DNA from 4 places in the Pseudoalteromonas sp. SG43-5 genome. Region 3 is predicted to be linked to each of the others. Evidence: predicted binding sites of a transcription regulator. Region 3 holds the regulator's gene; each other region holds the start of a gene.
What was found. Region 3 encodes sigma-54, which starts transcription at its own class of promoters, with help from an activator protein. Its sites were predicted from a motif close to GTTGGCACGNNNNTNGNNT; they were not measured.
Positions count from the first base shown of each region.

Region 1: the regulator sigma-54 is predicted to act here: its motif matches at 2,668-2,686, upstream of H5161_RS04990 (hemerythrin domain-containing protein).
Region 2: the regulator sigma-54 is predicted to act here: its motif matches at 1,976-1,994, upstream of H5161_RS00690 (DUF2726 domain-containing protein).
Region 4: the regulator sigma-54 is predicted to act here: its motif matches at 2,302-2,320, upstream of H5161_RS06590 (EF-hand domain-containing protein).

Region 1 is NZ_JACJFA010000003.1:197,456-201,672, forward strand. It holds gene H5161_RS04970 (GGDEF domain-containing protein) at 1-1,573, shown strand, start outside; gene H5161_RS04975 (DUF6500 family protein) at 1,610-1,828, opposite strand; gene H5161_RS04980 (hypothetical protein) at 1,858-2,112, opposite strand; gene H5161_RS04985 (hypothetical protein) at 2,140-2,394, opposite strand; gene H5161_RS04990 (hemerythrin domain-containing protein) at 2,726-3,151, shown strand; gene H5161_RS04995 (hypothetical protein) at 3,245-3,658, opposite strand; gene H5161_RS05000 (TonB-dependent siderophore receptor) at 4,077-4,217, shown strand, end outside.
Region 2 is NZ_JACJFA010000001.1:156,730-160,946, reverse strand. It holds gene H5161_RS00700 (regulatory signaling modulator protein AmpE) at 1-509, opposite strand, end outside; gene mtnN (5'-methylthioadenosine/S-adenosylhomocysteine nucleosidase) at 510-1,217, opposite strand; gene H5161_RS00690 (DUF2726 domain-containing protein) at 1,340-1,936, opposite strand; gene folE2 (GTP cyclohydrolase FolE2) at 2,052-2,972, opposite strand; gene arcB (aerobic respiration two-component sensor histidine kinase ArcB) at 3,204-4,217, shown strand, end outside.
Region 3 is NZ_JACJFA010000014.1:13,347-17,563, forward strand. It holds gene rapZ (RNase adapter RapZ) at 1-254, opposite strand, end outside; gene ptsN (PTS IIA-like nitrogen regulatory protein PtsN) at 273-725, opposite strand; gene hpf (ribosome hibernation promoting factor) at 730-1,017, opposite strand; gene H5161_RS14160 (RNA polymerase factor sigma-54) at 1,044-2,543, opposite strand; gene lptB (LPS export ABC transporter ATP-binding protein) at 2,613-3,338, opposite strand; gene lptA (lipopolysaccharide transport periplasmic protein LptA) at 3,335-3,880, opposite strand; gene lptC (LPS export ABC transporter periplasmic protein LptC) at 3,870-4,217, opposite strand, start outside.
Region 4 is NZ_JACJFA010000004.1:236,017-240,233, reverse strand. It holds gene H5161_RS06605 (YciK family oxidoreductase) at 1-41, shown strand, start outside; gene rluB (23S rRNA pseudouridine(2605) synthase RluB) at 128-1,000, opposite strand; gene scpB (SMC-Scp complex subunit ScpB) at 997-1,587, opposite strand; gene H5161_RS06590 (EF-hand domain-containing protein) at 1,739-2,260, opposite strand; gene H5161_RS06585 (exonuclease III) at 2,488-2,919, opposite strand; gene xthA (exodeoxyribonuclease III) at 3,160-3,966, shown strand; gene H5161_RS06575 (energy-coupling factor ABC transporter permease) at 3,972-4,217, shown strand, end outside.

The DNA.
Region 1 (4,217 bases), on a different contig from region 3:
GAACAAAGAGTTACCAAACCAAAAAAGTGTGTATTTATTATTTCTCGAATCACAACTCAAGTCTCTAGCGAGGGATGCAAACCCAGCTCCAGCACACACGCTAGCCACAAAATTAGAAGAGAGCTTGCAACAGCATTCATCTAAAGAAAAAATTATTATTTTACGAGCACTTGCTTACTATTACACCGATACTGATGCATTGAAAAAGACCCTAAATGTTGCACTAGAAGGGCTAGAATTATCATTAAAAGATGGCGACTCAGCATCTCAGGGATACTTTTTTAGAAAAATAGCCGATGCATATAATTATCTAAACGAAAAAGACAAAGCCATATATTATGCAAAAAAAGCGGTTGCAGCATATGAGCAAACACAAGATGGGCTTTTTACTGCAAAAGCATATTGGAGTTTAGGCAATATATTGCTCGAGATAAAAAAACCTAAAGATGCCTTAATATACCTAGACAAAGCATTGCTCTATTTTAAAAAAGCTAATATGCAAAAAGGCTTAACCTTTGCCCAATACTCAATTGCTAGCATTGAGTACTTACAAGCAAACTACGATAAAGCTTTAACTTTAACTAAAGAGAACATTGAGCTTGCTCGTTCTGCAGGTGTACACGACATGCAACTCGCATCGCTCATTTTGTTAGCTGACATATATATAAAACTAGATTTACTTGATCAAGCAAATGAAGCAAACGATGAGGTATTTTTAAACTTAGATAAATTCAGCCGCAGTATTTATAAAGCCGATTTTTTAAGTAAACGCTATGAGCTAAAGCGACGCCTCAACTACACTGACGAGGCTTTTGAAGCAATTGAACAAAAGCTTCTTTATACAAAAAAACACTACGAAGCTACCAGTGAAAGTAATATAAAAACACTACAGGTACAGTTTGAAGTAAAAGAAAAAGAAGAAAAAATACAGCAACTAGAGTACGCAAAAGACATTAGTGAACTACAAGCTAAAGAAGAGTACCAACAAAAAATAATTTGGCGACTTAGCGCTGCTATAGCGTTTATTTTAGTGATTGCTTCATTATTTTTATTTTATCGGCAAGCTCGACAACGTCAAAAATATCACGATATTTCATTAACAGATTATCTAACAAATAGCCCTAATCGCAGAGGAATAATGCGCGCCGCAGAAGCAAAGCTCAGTGAAGGTAAAATGACGATAGCAATTGTTGACTTAGACTACTTTAAAAAAATTAACGACCAATTTGGTCACGATGTTGGAGATTTAGTTCTTATTTCCTTTGCAAAGGCTGCAAAAGAAACACTAAGTGGTGATCATCAGTTTGGCCGCTACGGCGGCGAAGAATGGTTGTTTGCACTAAATTCGGTTGACGAACAAATAATTCGCGATATATTTAACCGACTCGCCATTAGCTTCGCCGAGCATTACAGTAATATAGAAGACTTTCCTACAGATACAAAAATCACTTTTAGTGCAGGAGCCTCTGTAAGTAGCCCTTTAAAAAGCACACTCGATATTCTTATTAAGCATGCAGATAAATTACTTTATAAAGCAAAAGAAAACGGAAGAAACCAAATCGTAGTTGATTAAATAAACACAGCTAAAAGTATTGGCTCACTTACTTGACTAAAGTTCGTCTAAAACCATTTGTTTAATTTTATGTGCTTTTACAAAATGATCTAATTTATGGGTGTGTATCCACCAAGTAGCAGCTTCCATAAGTAGCTCTGGATCGTCGTTTTTATTGGCAAAAAATGCATAAAAAGAAAGCCCTACATTTTCGCCTTTAACTGCTATTTTTTTATCGCATACGGTAATTATTTTTGCTCTTAGTTCTTCCCTCATACATACCTTATTTAATTATATTTTTACTATTAAAATACGCCATTTAAAAAGCTAACGATTAGCTGTAAAAGGCTTCTATCAACCAAGCCATGATTCTCAAGCTCTTTATTAGGCGTATTTACTTTTGCAGCTTTGCATTCATTATCTAGTGTCTCATTTTTACGTGTATCGGTTTCGTATGCAATATCTGCTTGTTCCATACATTTTGCCGAGCCTGCGTAAGGCTGCGCCGCACAAGCTCTTAGTAATAAAAAAAGTGGAATTGCTATCAATAATTGCTTCATAACTAATCCTATTTTTACGCAACTTATTTACTTTTCTACCACCATTACAAAAAATTCAAAAAAGAACGTACCGATGGCATCAAAAAAAGTGTTATTTTTTTCATCCTTTTTAATTTGTGCGCTAATGCATTGATTGTAAACCTGTGAGCTTGTTTGAGCGCCATTTCGATCAGCCATTTCAGCCTCTTCAATGCATAAGTTAGGGTCAGAACGCGGGGCTGTACTACATGCACTCAGTAAAGCGCACAGCAATAATGCGGCGACGGGGCTTTTTATGTTCATCCTTAAACTATCCTATTAAGTTAACGTGCTACCTGCATTTATGTGTGAGAGTAATATATAGGTTGTACCCAAATAACACTGACACTTTATCACTGCAATAAAATAAACAACCAGTAAATATTTGTAAGGTTCTGTAGGAATTTATACTCACTTTTATAATTGAACTGCGCGAAAGCCTGAAATTATTGCATTCATATCACTGTAAAATTTACAGTGATCGCAGCCAAAGAATAATAAATTAAATTAAATTTATTAAAATACAATAACTTAATATTTGGCATTTAGTTTGCTAGTTAATGATATAAGCAAATAAATTGTAAAAGGACTAGTTATGAATATTTTTGAAGCACTACGTCATGACCATGACAAACAACGAGAATTGGTAGATGCGCTTATTCAAACACACGGCGACACAGAGCAGCGCCACACGCTAATGGATGAGCTAAAAACAGAATTAGAAAATCACGCAAAATTTGAAGAACGTTACTTTTATAACCCACTTATGTTTGATGACTTAACTCATGAAAAAGCGCGCCACAGCGTAGCTGAACATCACGAAATTGATGAATTAATTGAACAACTTGAAGATACCGAAATGAGCTCGTCTGCATGGTTAGTTGCAGCTAAAAAGCTACACCATTTGGTACATCATCATTTAAGTGAAGAAGAACACGAAGTGTTTCAATTAGCGGGTAAAGCACTTACCGAAGGGCAAAAAGAGAGCCTTGCTGAGCAATACAACGACGCAATGCATTAGTTGTAAACACGCAAACCGACTTCCACACACTCCCTGTGTACTTATTGGTTATAAGCCTTATGGCTTATAACCAATTTTTTTGCATATACTTTATTACTTTACAGTAAATTTCACGTCTTGGTCGCGTAATAAGTAAAGTGCAAAACACGCAGCCCACATTGGCCATGCAGTGAAGAATAATAAGTTGTTGAAGCCATCAATGTATTGGTTATAAGATGAAAGCGTAGACAAACCATGCATCACAAAAATCACACCATAAGTAATGCGTTTTTTAATACCCGCTAAAAATGCTAAAACAAGCACTAACTGCACCGCACCAATAATGTAAGCCACTATATCTGTAGAGCCACTAATACCGTAAAAATGTTCAAAAATACGTGCGCTATGCCCAGGATTAACAAACTTATCGAATGTCCACATAACCATTACAATAAACACGCCTAAACGCAAAGATAAAAGTGACCACTGCAAACGGTTTTGCACATCAGAATTCATTGAACCTGTCATAAAATTTCCTTAAATGAATATTAATAAACGTAGAAGTAACCTAGACCGTATAAGTTATTTTTTATTTCAAAAATTTTTAATTAAATTCATTAGTTAAGCCATGCAGTACTAAAAGTGAAGCTTATTTAAGTAATTTAAAAAATGCTGCATAAAAGTTAACTCTTTTAAAATGTTAGCAGGTTAAAAGTAGTCTATAATTAAAAATTCTATTAAAAGCATATATTTACATTCACTCTAGTACAATCGCTGTATTAATATTTTATCAACTAATAAAACAATACTACTTAATTACCATCTTTATAATGCATCTGTTTTGTTATGTTCTAAAAAACAAAAAGAATCAAAATTTTACTGAAAGTTATTTTTAATCCTTTCGGTCTTTATCGCCAACAACATTTTAACCGTAGAGAGAAAACGTTTGAAACACGCATATTTAGCACTTTCCCTAGCCACCATATTAAATACACCACTTAATGCTTTTGCAGCCAAAGAAGGCGCAATTGAGCGTATTGAGGTGGCAGGCCAAGTTATTAAATCTCAAGGTCTTTCGGTTAAAAAT
Region 2 (4,217 bases), on a different contig from region 3:
CCAAATGCTAAAAATATAAATATGACTACGAAATAGTATCGAGCGGTGCGCAGTATTAAGCTTTCAATTAATGCTTTGATAATACCAGCAGATGAAAGTCTATTAACTTCACGGGCAAGCAGTGGCTTTAGTAATTCGCGCGCTGTGGATTTTTGATTTTGTTTAGTTAGCTTTGCAATGCGAAGTGCTTTTTTATCAATGCTCTTACTTTCTAGGCATAAATATAAAATAAGACCTGCGAGTAATTCAGGGTAAAAAGCAAACTCGAGTAGTAACACTATAATAATGAGAATAACACTTAAAATAAGTGAGCTTGCGAGTATAGCTGCCAAATATTGATAGCTTTTAGGTTCTTTGCTTTTGTATATACGTTTGCCAATAGCACTAAAAACAGCATTTAACGCGGTATTAGGATGATACCAGCTAATAAGGGGAATAAAGCGCTCAGCAAGGAGCGCTAGTATAAAGGCAATAAAGTCCAAGTGATTTTGAACAATATTGCTAAGCATTTACAGAGATACTGCTGTAAGCTTTTCTAAAAGTGCAACAACCATTTTAGATGAGTTGATTGATGCTGTTTCTAGGTATTCTTCAAATGATTGTGGTGACTCTTTACCAGCAATATCAGACATTGAGCGAATTACAACAAATGGTGTGTTTAGCGTAAAACACGTTTGTGCAATTGAAGCGCCTTCCATTTCAACAGCAAGCATTGTAGGAAAATCACTACGTGCTTTATCAATGCGTATAGGGTCACACATAAATGTGTCACCAGTACAAATTAAGCCAACGAGTGTTTTAACATCACTGATTTGTTCGATAGTTTGCTGTGCTGCTTCAACTAATTTAGGGTGTGCTGCAAAGCCTGCCGGCATTTGTGGTACTTGGCCAATTTCGTAGCCAAAAGCAGTTACGTCTACATCGTGGTGACGTACTTCTGACGAAATTACGACATCGCCAACACTAAGAGAAGGATCGAATCCACCGGCTGAGCCTGTGTTAATTATGCAATCAGGTTTGAAGTTATCGATAAGTAAGGTAGTTGCAATAGTTGATGCGACTTTACCAATACCAGATTGAACAAGTGTCACCGTGTTACCAGCCAACTCGCCAGTATAAAAAGTGAAACCTGCTTTAGTTAAAATTTGTGGGTTTTGCATAGCTTCACGTAAAATTTTAACTTCTGGCTCCATTGCGCCAATAATACCAACATTCATAAAGTTTAATTCCTGAGTTTGAATCACTTGATTATACGTGAAGTTAACAATAAAAAACAAAAAAGCGAGCTTGTTTATGAGCTCGCTTTAAATACTTTTTAGGAGAGTATTTAATTCGTTTTTTAAATTTCAGCTAACGCGGTGGTTTGCGCTTTAGCTTGAGAAGGTGAAAGTACCGCTGGCTTATGTGAGCGATTACGAACAGGGCGCTGAGTTTGTGTTGCTGCAGGCTTACCAAGTTTAAACATAATTGCATCGCGTACTTCAGAAGGGCGGTAGCCCGATTTAACTTTCATACGAATATGTGGAATGCCCGCAGACTCTAGTGCACCGTTTACAAACCAGTCGCGTTGAGCTTTGTGGCCATCTTTGTTGGCATTGTTAACTAGGTCAACAGCAGCAATGATTGTTAGTTTTTCTTTATCGATTAATACAAAGTCGAGTTGCTTATTTTTAGCTTTAGCTAAAGCAGCACGTTTAGACTTTACTGAAAGGCCTTGCTTACAGTCAATAACGTCGATTAACTTAACGCGACTAACAATTTTATATTGATCGCCAACAGCACGCTCGAGAAGATTTAAAAAAGCGCCTTCAACCTGCGTAAAAACAGTTTGCTTGCGAGTAAAAGGATACGGGTTTCCGCCATCGTCATTAAACTTTGACGCAACAACAGAGGCCCCGACAACTAATACTAGGATTAATAATAAAGCGAATTCCATACGGTAACTCCATAACAACAAATTGACACTGCTCAAACAAAGCAATTTACGTGCCTAAAAAATATGGGTTATAAAATAATTACCGACTGGTTTACAAGCAATAGCTACACAGCGATTAAGCTTTGTAGCCTCCTTTAATACCTTTTACTGCAATAGCTACAGCATCGTGTGCATGCAGTGATTCATAGTGGTTTATTTGCAGCCAATAATCACTGTAATTGTTTGCCTCTAGCAATGCTTTAATTTTACGCGCTGCATCTTCACAAAACATAAGGTTTTGACCATTCAAACGGGCAAATTCTTGCTCATCTTCACGTTTTACTGCCGCTTGTACTGGTGTTTTAAGCTCAGCTTCAAGAGTGTTAATTAGCGTAACTACGTCAAATTCTTGAATGTTGCTATCAAGCTTTACTTTTACGTTGGCAATAGAGCGCTGCGAGTGGGGAGTAGCTACAATGCCTTGTGTAGTGCCTAGCCATTCGTGCACATCTTTTTGGCTTAACGTTTCTTGGTTAAACTTTTCGTTAAACGCGTTTTGTATAAGCTGGCGCGCAAGTGCAGCAGAGCATGGGCACGTTGAAGAATAAGTAACATCTACGGTTAGCTCGTAGCTAATAACGTTATTTTCAATTGTACTGGTAAGTACAACTGGGTAGCTTTTCCAGCCCGCTTTACCACTTAATAGTGACTTACGGCGTAGCGGTAATTCAAATTTAAATTCAATTTGTGCTTTATCGCTCAGCCCTTCGTGGCTAGTTATAAAGGTATCGAGTGCCTGCGCTATCGTTTGCGGATTGACTTGCTGCTCGGTTGAAAGCAGATCAAGTGCCAAAAATAGACGTGACATATGAATGCCTTTGGCATCTTCTTTATGTAAATTTACAAATGCACGCGCTTTGGCGTTTACTGTAACTGGAGATAAGTCTCGGGATTCAAAAATAAATGGCAGTTCTATTTCGCCCATGCCAACCCAGTCTAATTTACCTGTTTGTAAAGCGGGTGCAGTGTCTGCTATATCTGGCATATTGGTTTGCATGTGCGCTACTCGTATTTTGGGGATAATAAAGCGGGGCATTTTACACTAAATAATTTATTGCTGAAATGATGAGTTTAATAGATGAGCTAAATCAAACATGAAAAATTCTGTTTTTATCGCACAACGTGAGTAGTGGTAGGAGAAAAATGCTAAAATCTGGGAAAATGGTATGTTTATACATACGCATTGCCTTCTTTATATTAAGTACACAGCTAAGAGATAAAATTACGTATGACCGATTATTCTTTGAGCCCTTGGGCTCGGGTACTTTCCAGCTCAATAACGCGATTTGGTGAATTTAAAACCGCTGCTATTTGTTACACTTTATTTTTAACTGTATCTCTTATTTTATCGAGCATGTTTTATTATGTGGCGATAGGCGAATTACACCTTGTTGATATTTTAGCCGTGGTATTTTTTACGGCTGTAGTGTCTCCTTTAATAATAAGTGTGTTGCTTAATTCAATTCGACAACTAGATGCCTCATATGCTTATTTAGATAGCGCCACCAAGCAAGAAAAGCTTTTAAATCAAACCCTAAAAGATAACATTAACCGTCTAAACATCGAAATTGATGAGCGTAAAATGGCATTTCATGCCAAGCACCGCGCTATTGAAGAACTACGACGAGAAATTGCTGAGCGTAAAAAAACACAACAAGAACTTGCTCAACAAAGCATGCTGCAGCGCTCAATAGTTGATTCATCTCCTGATTTATTTTATTACCGCGATAACAATGGCGTGTTTGCTGGTTGTAATAAAATGTTTGAAGAAGTAATGGGCAAATCAAGTAGCGAACTAATTGGCAAAACGGTTGAGCAAATATTCCCTAGTCAGTTTTTATCTGAAGTTTTGAAAACCGATAAAGAAGTAGAGCAAAGCCATAAAGCACTAACCATTGATGTGGGTTATGAGGTAAATGGCGAAACGCGTTGGTTTGAGCTGCGTAAATTACCTTTTATAAATGATGAAGGTGATTACATTGGTCTACTGGGCTTTGGTCGTGATATCACAAGTCGTAAGGAGGCCGCTCAAGCGCTCGAAACGGCCTATAAAGACAAAGGTAAGTTTATTGCCACATTAAGCCATGAACTACGTACACCGCTCAATGGTATTGTTGGTTTAACACGAATGCTGCTTGATACTGACTTAAACAAACAGCAGCGTAGTTGGGGTAATACTATATTTTCGAGTGCTGAAACGCTCGGCAATATTTTTAACGATATTATTGATTTAGACAAAATA
Region 3 (4,217 bases):
AAATAAAATAACGTAGGGTTTGCAAAGCCTGGTAAGTATTCAAGAATATCGTTAAATTCATCTTGTTCTTTAGGGATGTTGCGCACATCTATGCTAACAGCAATTTTATCGTAGCTATCAGACACACTGCGAACTAATGAAGGTAGTAGGTTTACTGGAATATTATCTACGCAATAATAACCTAAATCTTCTACAACGCGCAAAGCAACCGACTTTCCAGAACCGGAACGGCCGCTTATGATAATTAACTCCATTTAACACCCTTTATAAAACTATGATTGATCGACAATAACTTGGTAAAGCTCAGTATCAGATTTTGCACTGCGTAACTGTTTACAAAAATCTTTGTTGTTTAGTTTATCAGCAATGGTTGCTAGAGTCTTTAAGTGCTGCTGGTTATCGCCATCTGGTACGATGAGTGCGACAAAAATATCAACAGGGCGATTATCGATTGCATCAAAGTTTATTGGAGTTTCGCTAACGAGCACTAAAGCCAAAGGCTCTTCTGCACCGCTCATTCTTCCATGAGGAATAGCAATGCCACGTCCTATACCTGTACTACCTAATTTCTCTCTGCTCATTAAAGCATTAAGAATATCTTGTTGCGGTAAATACGGAAGTTTGTCGTGAGCAAGTTCGCTAATGAACTCTAAAATTCTTTTTTTGCTATTAAAAAGGACCGCAGCTTTGCTGCAGTCCTGGCATATAAGTGAACTTAATTTCATCATATTAGTGTCGAGCAAGCTTCTCTTTGTGTTTGATTACTTGGCGATCGAGCTTGTCGATCAACGAGTCAATAGCGGCATACATATCTTGATGTTCTGTAGAGGCAAATAGCTCAGCACCGCTTACGTGTATTGTGGCTTCTGCTTTTTGATTTAATTTTTCTACATCGAGAATGACATGAACATTATTAATATGATCAGAGTGTCTTTCAAGCTTCGCAAATTTAGTATTAATATAGTCTCTTAGTGAATCGGTTAATTCTACGTGACGACCAGTTAAGTTTAGTTGCATAAGCATTACCCTCTTAGTTTAGCGTCTTAAATCAGACTTTTACGCTGATTTGACGGTGGAATAGCAAGAGATTCGCGGTATTTTGCGATTGTACGTCTCGCTACTTTAATTCCTTGCTCAGCCAATATATCCGCTATTTTGCTATCACTCAATGGTTTTGCTGAGTTTTCTGCTGCGATTAATTTTCGGATAAGCGCACGTATTGCTGTAGATGAACATTCACCACCGTTTTCAGTACTTACATGGCTTGAGAAAAAATATTTAAGCTCAAATATACCACGGGGTGTATGCATGTACTTTTGAGTAGTTACGCGAGAAATTGTCGATTCGTGCATTTCTACCATTTCAGCAACATCATTTAAAACCATTGGTTTCATGGCTTCAGGGCCATGTTCAAAAAAGCCTTGTTGTTGCTTAACAATACAATTAGTAACTTTTAATAGCGTGTCGTTTCTACTTTCTAAGCTTTTAATAAACCATTTAGCTTCTTGTAAATGTGAGCGAATAAACTGGCTGTCGCCACTTGATTTTACAGTGCGAGACATTGCTGCGTATTGGCTATTAACACGAATTTTAGGCATGCTATCTGGGTTTAATTCGACAACCCAGCGGCCTTTAATTTTTTTAACTGACACATCAGGAATAACATACTCAGATTCTTCCCTTACAATAGTATCTGCAGGTTTTGGGTTGAGAGTATGTATTAGTGTCATTACTTCTTTAAGCTCTTCTTCTTTGAGCTTAGTTTTTTTCATTAATGTACGATAGTCGCGAGCTGCTAATAGATCAATATGCTCGGTTAAAATCATTTTCGTTTCATTAATATAAGGTGTTTCTTTATCAAATTGATTAAGCTGAATACACAAACACTCTTGTAAACTACGTGCAGCAATACCAACAGGATCAAACAGTTGGATGCGTTTTAATACCGCTTCAATTTCATCAAGTTCGACTTCGTTATCATCTTCGTTTTCTTGATTAAAGCTTTCTAAAATCTCTTCGCAGCTTAGTGTTAAAATACCTGAATCATCGACAGCTTCTACAATAGCAATAGCAATAGCTTCGTCTGTAGGGCTAAATGGCGTTAGTTGTAATTGCCACATTAAATACTCATGGAGCGTTTCAGTAGAGGCGCCTTGGTATATTGATTCGTCTTCAGGCATTGGACCTGATGAGGCTGCAGGAGCGGCACTCATGTACTCATCCCAACTGACATCCATAGCCATGTCGTCACTTAGCGTGTCTTTTGCAAGTGCTTCACCAGTATCTTGTTCGTATTCGCTCGGAGCATCATCAGCAGATGCGCTAACAGTTATGTCATCGGTATCAGCTTTTTGCTCGTTTTTACCAGCAGCGTCTTCGGAATAGTCTGCCTCTTCAACCTCTAATAGTGGATTACTGTCGAGAGCTTCTTGTATTTCTTGCTGGAGATCCAATGTACTGAGTTGCAACAAACGAATAGCTTGTTGCAACTGTGGAGTCATTGTAAGTTGCTGGCCCATGCGCAGCTGTAGTGATTGCCTCATGTATCTCTAACAATCCTTTTATGTTGTTATAATTAATACTAGCAGATGCTTAAAGACATGGCGTAAATGTTACAGCCTAAATTGCTCGCCTAAGTAAACATCGCGTACTGTTTTATCATTTAATACGTGTTCTGGAGTACCTGATGCAATCAGCTCCCCATGAGAAACAATGTAGGCTTTTTCACAAACATCAAGGGTCTCTCTTACGTTATGGTCGGTAATTAATACACCAATCCCACGATTTTTAAGATGTTCTATTATTTTCTTTATATCTAATACCGAAATAGGGTCAACACCGGCAAACGGTTCATCCAGTAATATAAATTTAGGATCTGCTGCCAGCGCTCGTGCTATTTCTACACGACGACGTTCTCCCCCCGATAATGCCATACCTTGGCTATCACGAATGTGTTGTATGCTAAATTCATCTAATAAGTTATTGAGCGTGTCTTCTCTGGCTTGTTTATTTAGTTCTTTGCGCGTTTCTAAAATGGCCATTAAGTTTTGATAAACAGTCAGCTTTCTAAAAATCGATGACTCTTGTGGTAAGTAGCCTATGCCTAATCTAGCACGACTATGCATAGGTAAAAGAGTAATATCGTTATCATCAATAGATATTTTACCTTTGTCGCTAGGAACAAGCCCTACAATCATATAAAAAGTCGTTGTTTTACCAGCACCGTTAGGGCCAAGTAAGCCAACTATACTGCCAGCTTGTACTTCAAGGCCGACGTTTTTTACAACTTCACGACCTTTATAGCTTTTTGCTAATAGTTCTGCTTTTAATGTGCTCATGGTTGACCTTTATCGCCTTTTTTACTTTTTTTAGTTTCGATCGGTACTAAAATTGTGTGAACGCGGTCAGTTGAGTTTTCATCTTTTTCGGCACTGATGAGCTGCTGCTCTATGTCGTAGGTAATGCTTTTAGCATTTATTTTTTGTCCGGCTTGCGAAACTTGTGCATTACCAACAAGCGTTAAAAAACGCTTAGATACATCATAACGTACTTCGTCAGCACTGGCGCTCATAGTCGTGCCGTCTGATTGCTTTTCTTCAAAGTGCGCAGGGCTACCTGTGGCAATTAATAATTGTTTATTATCACCAAGTTCATCACGTTTGTGTACTTCTAGGCGATCGGCTGTAATGCGGCGATTACCGTGAATAATCTCAACGTTTTTCTCAAAAATACCCACATTAGCTTTCAATTGACCTTCTTGCTTGTCGGCACTTATTGAAATTTGATTGGCAGCAGGTTGCGTGTTTTGCTCTGCAGCACTACTATTAAACGCTAGTATAAGTGTAGGAATTATAAGTGATTTTAATATTTTATTGGTCATAATATATGGTTCGCGTATGGTTAATTAGTTTTATCACTTCGGTTTTCAAGTCGGCTTCTAGGCCTTTACCGGTGATTTTTAAATTGGGTCCAGTGATAATGACGGGTTGCTCCGAACGCATTGTTAATAACTTTATATCAACCTGAATATTATCAGCATTGATTTTGTCTATCATGGCGTTATCGGTTAAATTTTTGGCAACCACATTACCTTCTAAAATTAATTGTTTATCTTCATATAATGTTGCTTCGTCTGCATTTATTTGCCACGTTTGTTGCTCGTTATATAAAGTAAAAATGGGTTTTTCAAAAAACGTGAAACCTAATTGCTGGTATAG
Region 4 (4,217 bases), on a different contig from region 3:
AAGTGAATGGCGAATCGTTAGATGCTCAAGTAAAAAAGTAATTTAGAGTTTAAAAAATTTATACAACACACATTAAAAAAGCCGCAATTAGCGGCTTTTTTAATGTGTGCAATAAATAACTAATTTATTATTTACGTTTGGTAGGCTTAACACGTTGATTGTGTTTTTTAACTGCTTTGCGGATCTGGTTGATTTTAGCGCGTTTATCTTTGCGTTTTTCAGGCATAACAGAAAGCTTAGTTTGTGTCTCGCGCCCTAATTTAACGGTTTTGCGTAAGTAGTTTACTGTTTCTAAATCATACTCCATCCAACCACCTTGTGGCACGCGCTTATCAAGCTCTAGTTTACCGTAACGAATACGAATAAGACGAGATACTTCAGCATCTTGAGACTGCCATAAACGACGTACTTCACGGTTACGTCCTTCATTTAACGTTACGTTAAACCAGCGGTTAACGCCTTCGCCACCCATAGGGGTTACAGTCGTGAATTTGGCTGGACCATCTTCAAGCTCAACACCACGTAGTAAGTTTTTAACCGTTTCATTGGTTACTTCACCAAATACACGCGCAGAGTATTCACGCTCTACTTCATAGCTCGGGTGCATCAAGCGGTTAGCTAATTCACCATCATTAGTAAAGAGCATCAAACCCGAAGTATTAACGTCTAATCGGCCAACCGCAATCCAACGCTCACCATCAATACGAGGAAGTCGGTCAAATACTGTACGACGCCCTTCTGGATCTTTACGTGTGCTTAACTCACCTTCGGGTTTGTTATACATAATCACACGACAGATTCTATCTGCTTTTTCTTCAATCTTTACAGTGTGCCCGTCAACACGAATCAAATCGGTTTCTTCAACACGGTCACCTAACTTTGCCACTTTACCGTTTACACTAACGCGGTTAGCATCAATGTATTTTTCCATTTCACGGCGTGAGCCTACGCCTGCACGGGCTAAGACTTTTTGTAACTTTTCACCTTGTATAATACTCATTCGGATGGTTCTCTCACAGAAGGATCGCTCAATAACTGGTTAATTTTACTTTGCTGCTCTGTTGGCAGCGCAGGTAAGTTTTCAAGTCCAGTTAACGAAAAATAATCTAAAAATTGTTTAGTAGTTGCATATAAAGCCGGCTTACCCGGCACCTCTTTATGCCCTACCACTTTAACCCACTCTCTTTCGAGCAGGGTTTTAATAATATTCGAACCCGTAGTAACACCCCTTACTTGCTCAATTTCACCGCGCGTAATGGGCTGCCTATATGCAATAAGTGATAATGTTTCCAGTAAAGCACGTGAGTATTTTGGTGCGCGTTCTTGCCACAAGTTATTTAACCAAGGGCTTAAACTACTACATGCCTGAAAACGATACCCACTACCAACTTCAACTAAGCGAATACCACGAGTTTGAAAATGTTCTTGTATTGTATCTATTGCGTCGTTTATTCGCGCCATAGAAATAGCTAAATCTATTAATACAGTATCTTTAAGGTGGCGTTTACTCACAGGCTTATCTGCAACAAAAATAGCTGCTTCAATGATCTCAACTAGTTGTTCATCACTAATTCGCCGACCCGCCATACACACCCTTAACAAATAAAAATACACAGCCATCTATTATGACAGAACAACGCCAAACTAGGAAAATATATCTACTAAATAACTAGATTTTAAACACAAAAAAGCCAGTGATTATCACTGGCTTCTAATTTACTCTTTAAAACAACAAATATTAGCTGTGTTTAATGGCTTCTAATGCATCATCTTCAGCTACTGCGTTACCGTATTTTTTAATGTAACCCATAAACTCGCTTTTACTGATGCGCTTATCTTGGTTTTTATCCATGTAACCAAAGTGATTTGAAATATCATCATCGTTACCTTCAACTACCGAAATATAGCCATTACTGTCGTTATCTAAGCTTGAAAAGCTGCTTTCAATTTTATCGAATTTAGCGATTTCAGCTTTAAATGCCGACTCACTTACTTCAGAATCAGTGGCTACTTTACCATTGTTTAACTTCATGTAAGTGTTGAATTCTTTGCGGCTAATTTCGTTATCCATATTGGTATCAATATTTGAAAAATGGCCCCAAATGCTATCGTCATCAGCTTCAACTTTTGAGATGTAGCCATCGCTGTCATTATCTAAACTTGCAAAGTCACTGTCTATTCTTTCAAGACCCTGATTAGATGAACAAGCCGCTAGGCTTAATGATGCTAAAATAGTGGCTGCTAATGTTAACTTTTTCATAAGACGTATCCTTCGTAATTAATTAAATGTCACTTTAACTAATACAAATCCAATGCCAATAATAGTTAACTTATAAGAATCAACAACTTAATCTTGATTGGTGCATTTATTGAACAGTTTCAATAAGTTAAGCTTGCAAGCTTTGCAAACAACCTTGTAATTTTTGCAAAAAAATACCCGGTAAAAAACCAGGTATCTCAATTTTAGTTATATAGTTCAGCTAATAATTAGATTGCTGCGTTTTGGTAGCGTTTAACAAACTCAGTAACGTTTTGACCATTACATTTTAATGAGTTTAAGTTACCAATTTTTTGACGAACAGGTGCTAAACCTTGTTTTAAAGCCGTCATACATAATTGAGTTTCTTGTTGAGCGTCTTTTGCAAATACTTCTACTTTCTCAACTGATACGTTGCTTAATGTCGTTTTTTTAGCAATATCGCGAATATCTTCACCATTACATAAAATGCTTTTAGAAAAACGAGATAAGTAAACACCGTGCTGAGCAGCTTCTTTACGAGCAACACTAAAGCCTTCGTTTGCGCTTAGTACACATAACTTAGACTCAATTTTATTATCTTGACTGAAGTAAGTATTGCTTTGTGCTGAAGCAGTTGCAGATGCTAATAAAGCAGTAGCTAAAAGTAGTTGTGTTTTCATGAGAGATCCTATTTGAACGAGCTAAACAAGTGAATTTCGCGCATTATATATTCAATAAAGTTAAGTTCAATTGAATTTTTTATTTATTTAAAAAATTAATACTGCATTTACAATGTTTAAACTTTACTCACCAATTGATCAACATTTGTGCAGCTATTTTCTCATTTCAGTCATGTTATGTACGCGTATTTACTGATACAATTTAATTCATTAAATAGATCCAATTTTAAGGTAAATTTTATGAAAGTGATTTCTTTCAATATCAATGGTCTGCGTGCTCGTCTCCACCAATTACAAGCAATTATCGACAAACATCAACCAGACGTTATTGGCTTGCAAGAGATTAAAGTTCATGACGAAGCATTCCCACTAGAAGATGTACAAAAAATGGGATATCACGTCTACTTTCATGGCCAAAAAGCCCATTATGGCGTAGCTATGTTATGCAAAAAAGAGCCTAAATCGGTCTTAAAAGGCTTTGCTACCGATACAGAGGAATCGCAAAAACGCATGATAAGCGTCACTGTTGAACAAGATAACGGTCGCGACCTTACAGTCATGAATGGCTATTTCCCACAAGGTGATAATATTAATCACGAAACTAAATTCCCTTATAAACGACAATTTTATAAAGATTTAATGACACACCTTGAAACCAACCACACCCCCGATCAAGACGTCATTGTTATGGGCGATATCAACATATCACCCACCGATTTAGATATTGGTATTGGCGAAGTTAATGCAAAGCGTTGGTTAAAAACGGGTAAATGTTCTTTCCAACCGGTAGAGCGTGAATGGCTTGCAACATTACTTAATTGGGGCTTTAAAGACACCTTTAGAGAACAAAACCCAGTAACAGACGATCAATATTCGTGGTTTGACTATCGCTCTAAAGGGTTTGTAGATAACCGAGGGCTTCGAATAGATGTAGTACTTGCAACTAATGAGCTTGCAGCACGCTGTATAGATACTGGTATTGACTACGAACTGCGCGGTATTGAAAAACCCTCAGATCATGCCCCTATATGGTCAACATTTAAGTAATTACTATGCTCAGCATAACAATACAAGGGCTACTTTGGGCCCTTGTAATTATTATTGCCCTACTAAGCTTTGATAAAAAAACATATAAAACATTGCTTAATACGCCAGCCCGTCAAACTGGAGTTCTTGCATGTGCGTTAGTGTTTGCAGTGCTTTGGCGAATAAAAGCAGGAATTTTAACGGGCCTTGATTTACACATACTAGGTGTTACCGCCGCTACATTAATTTTAGGCTGGCGATTAACGATTTTA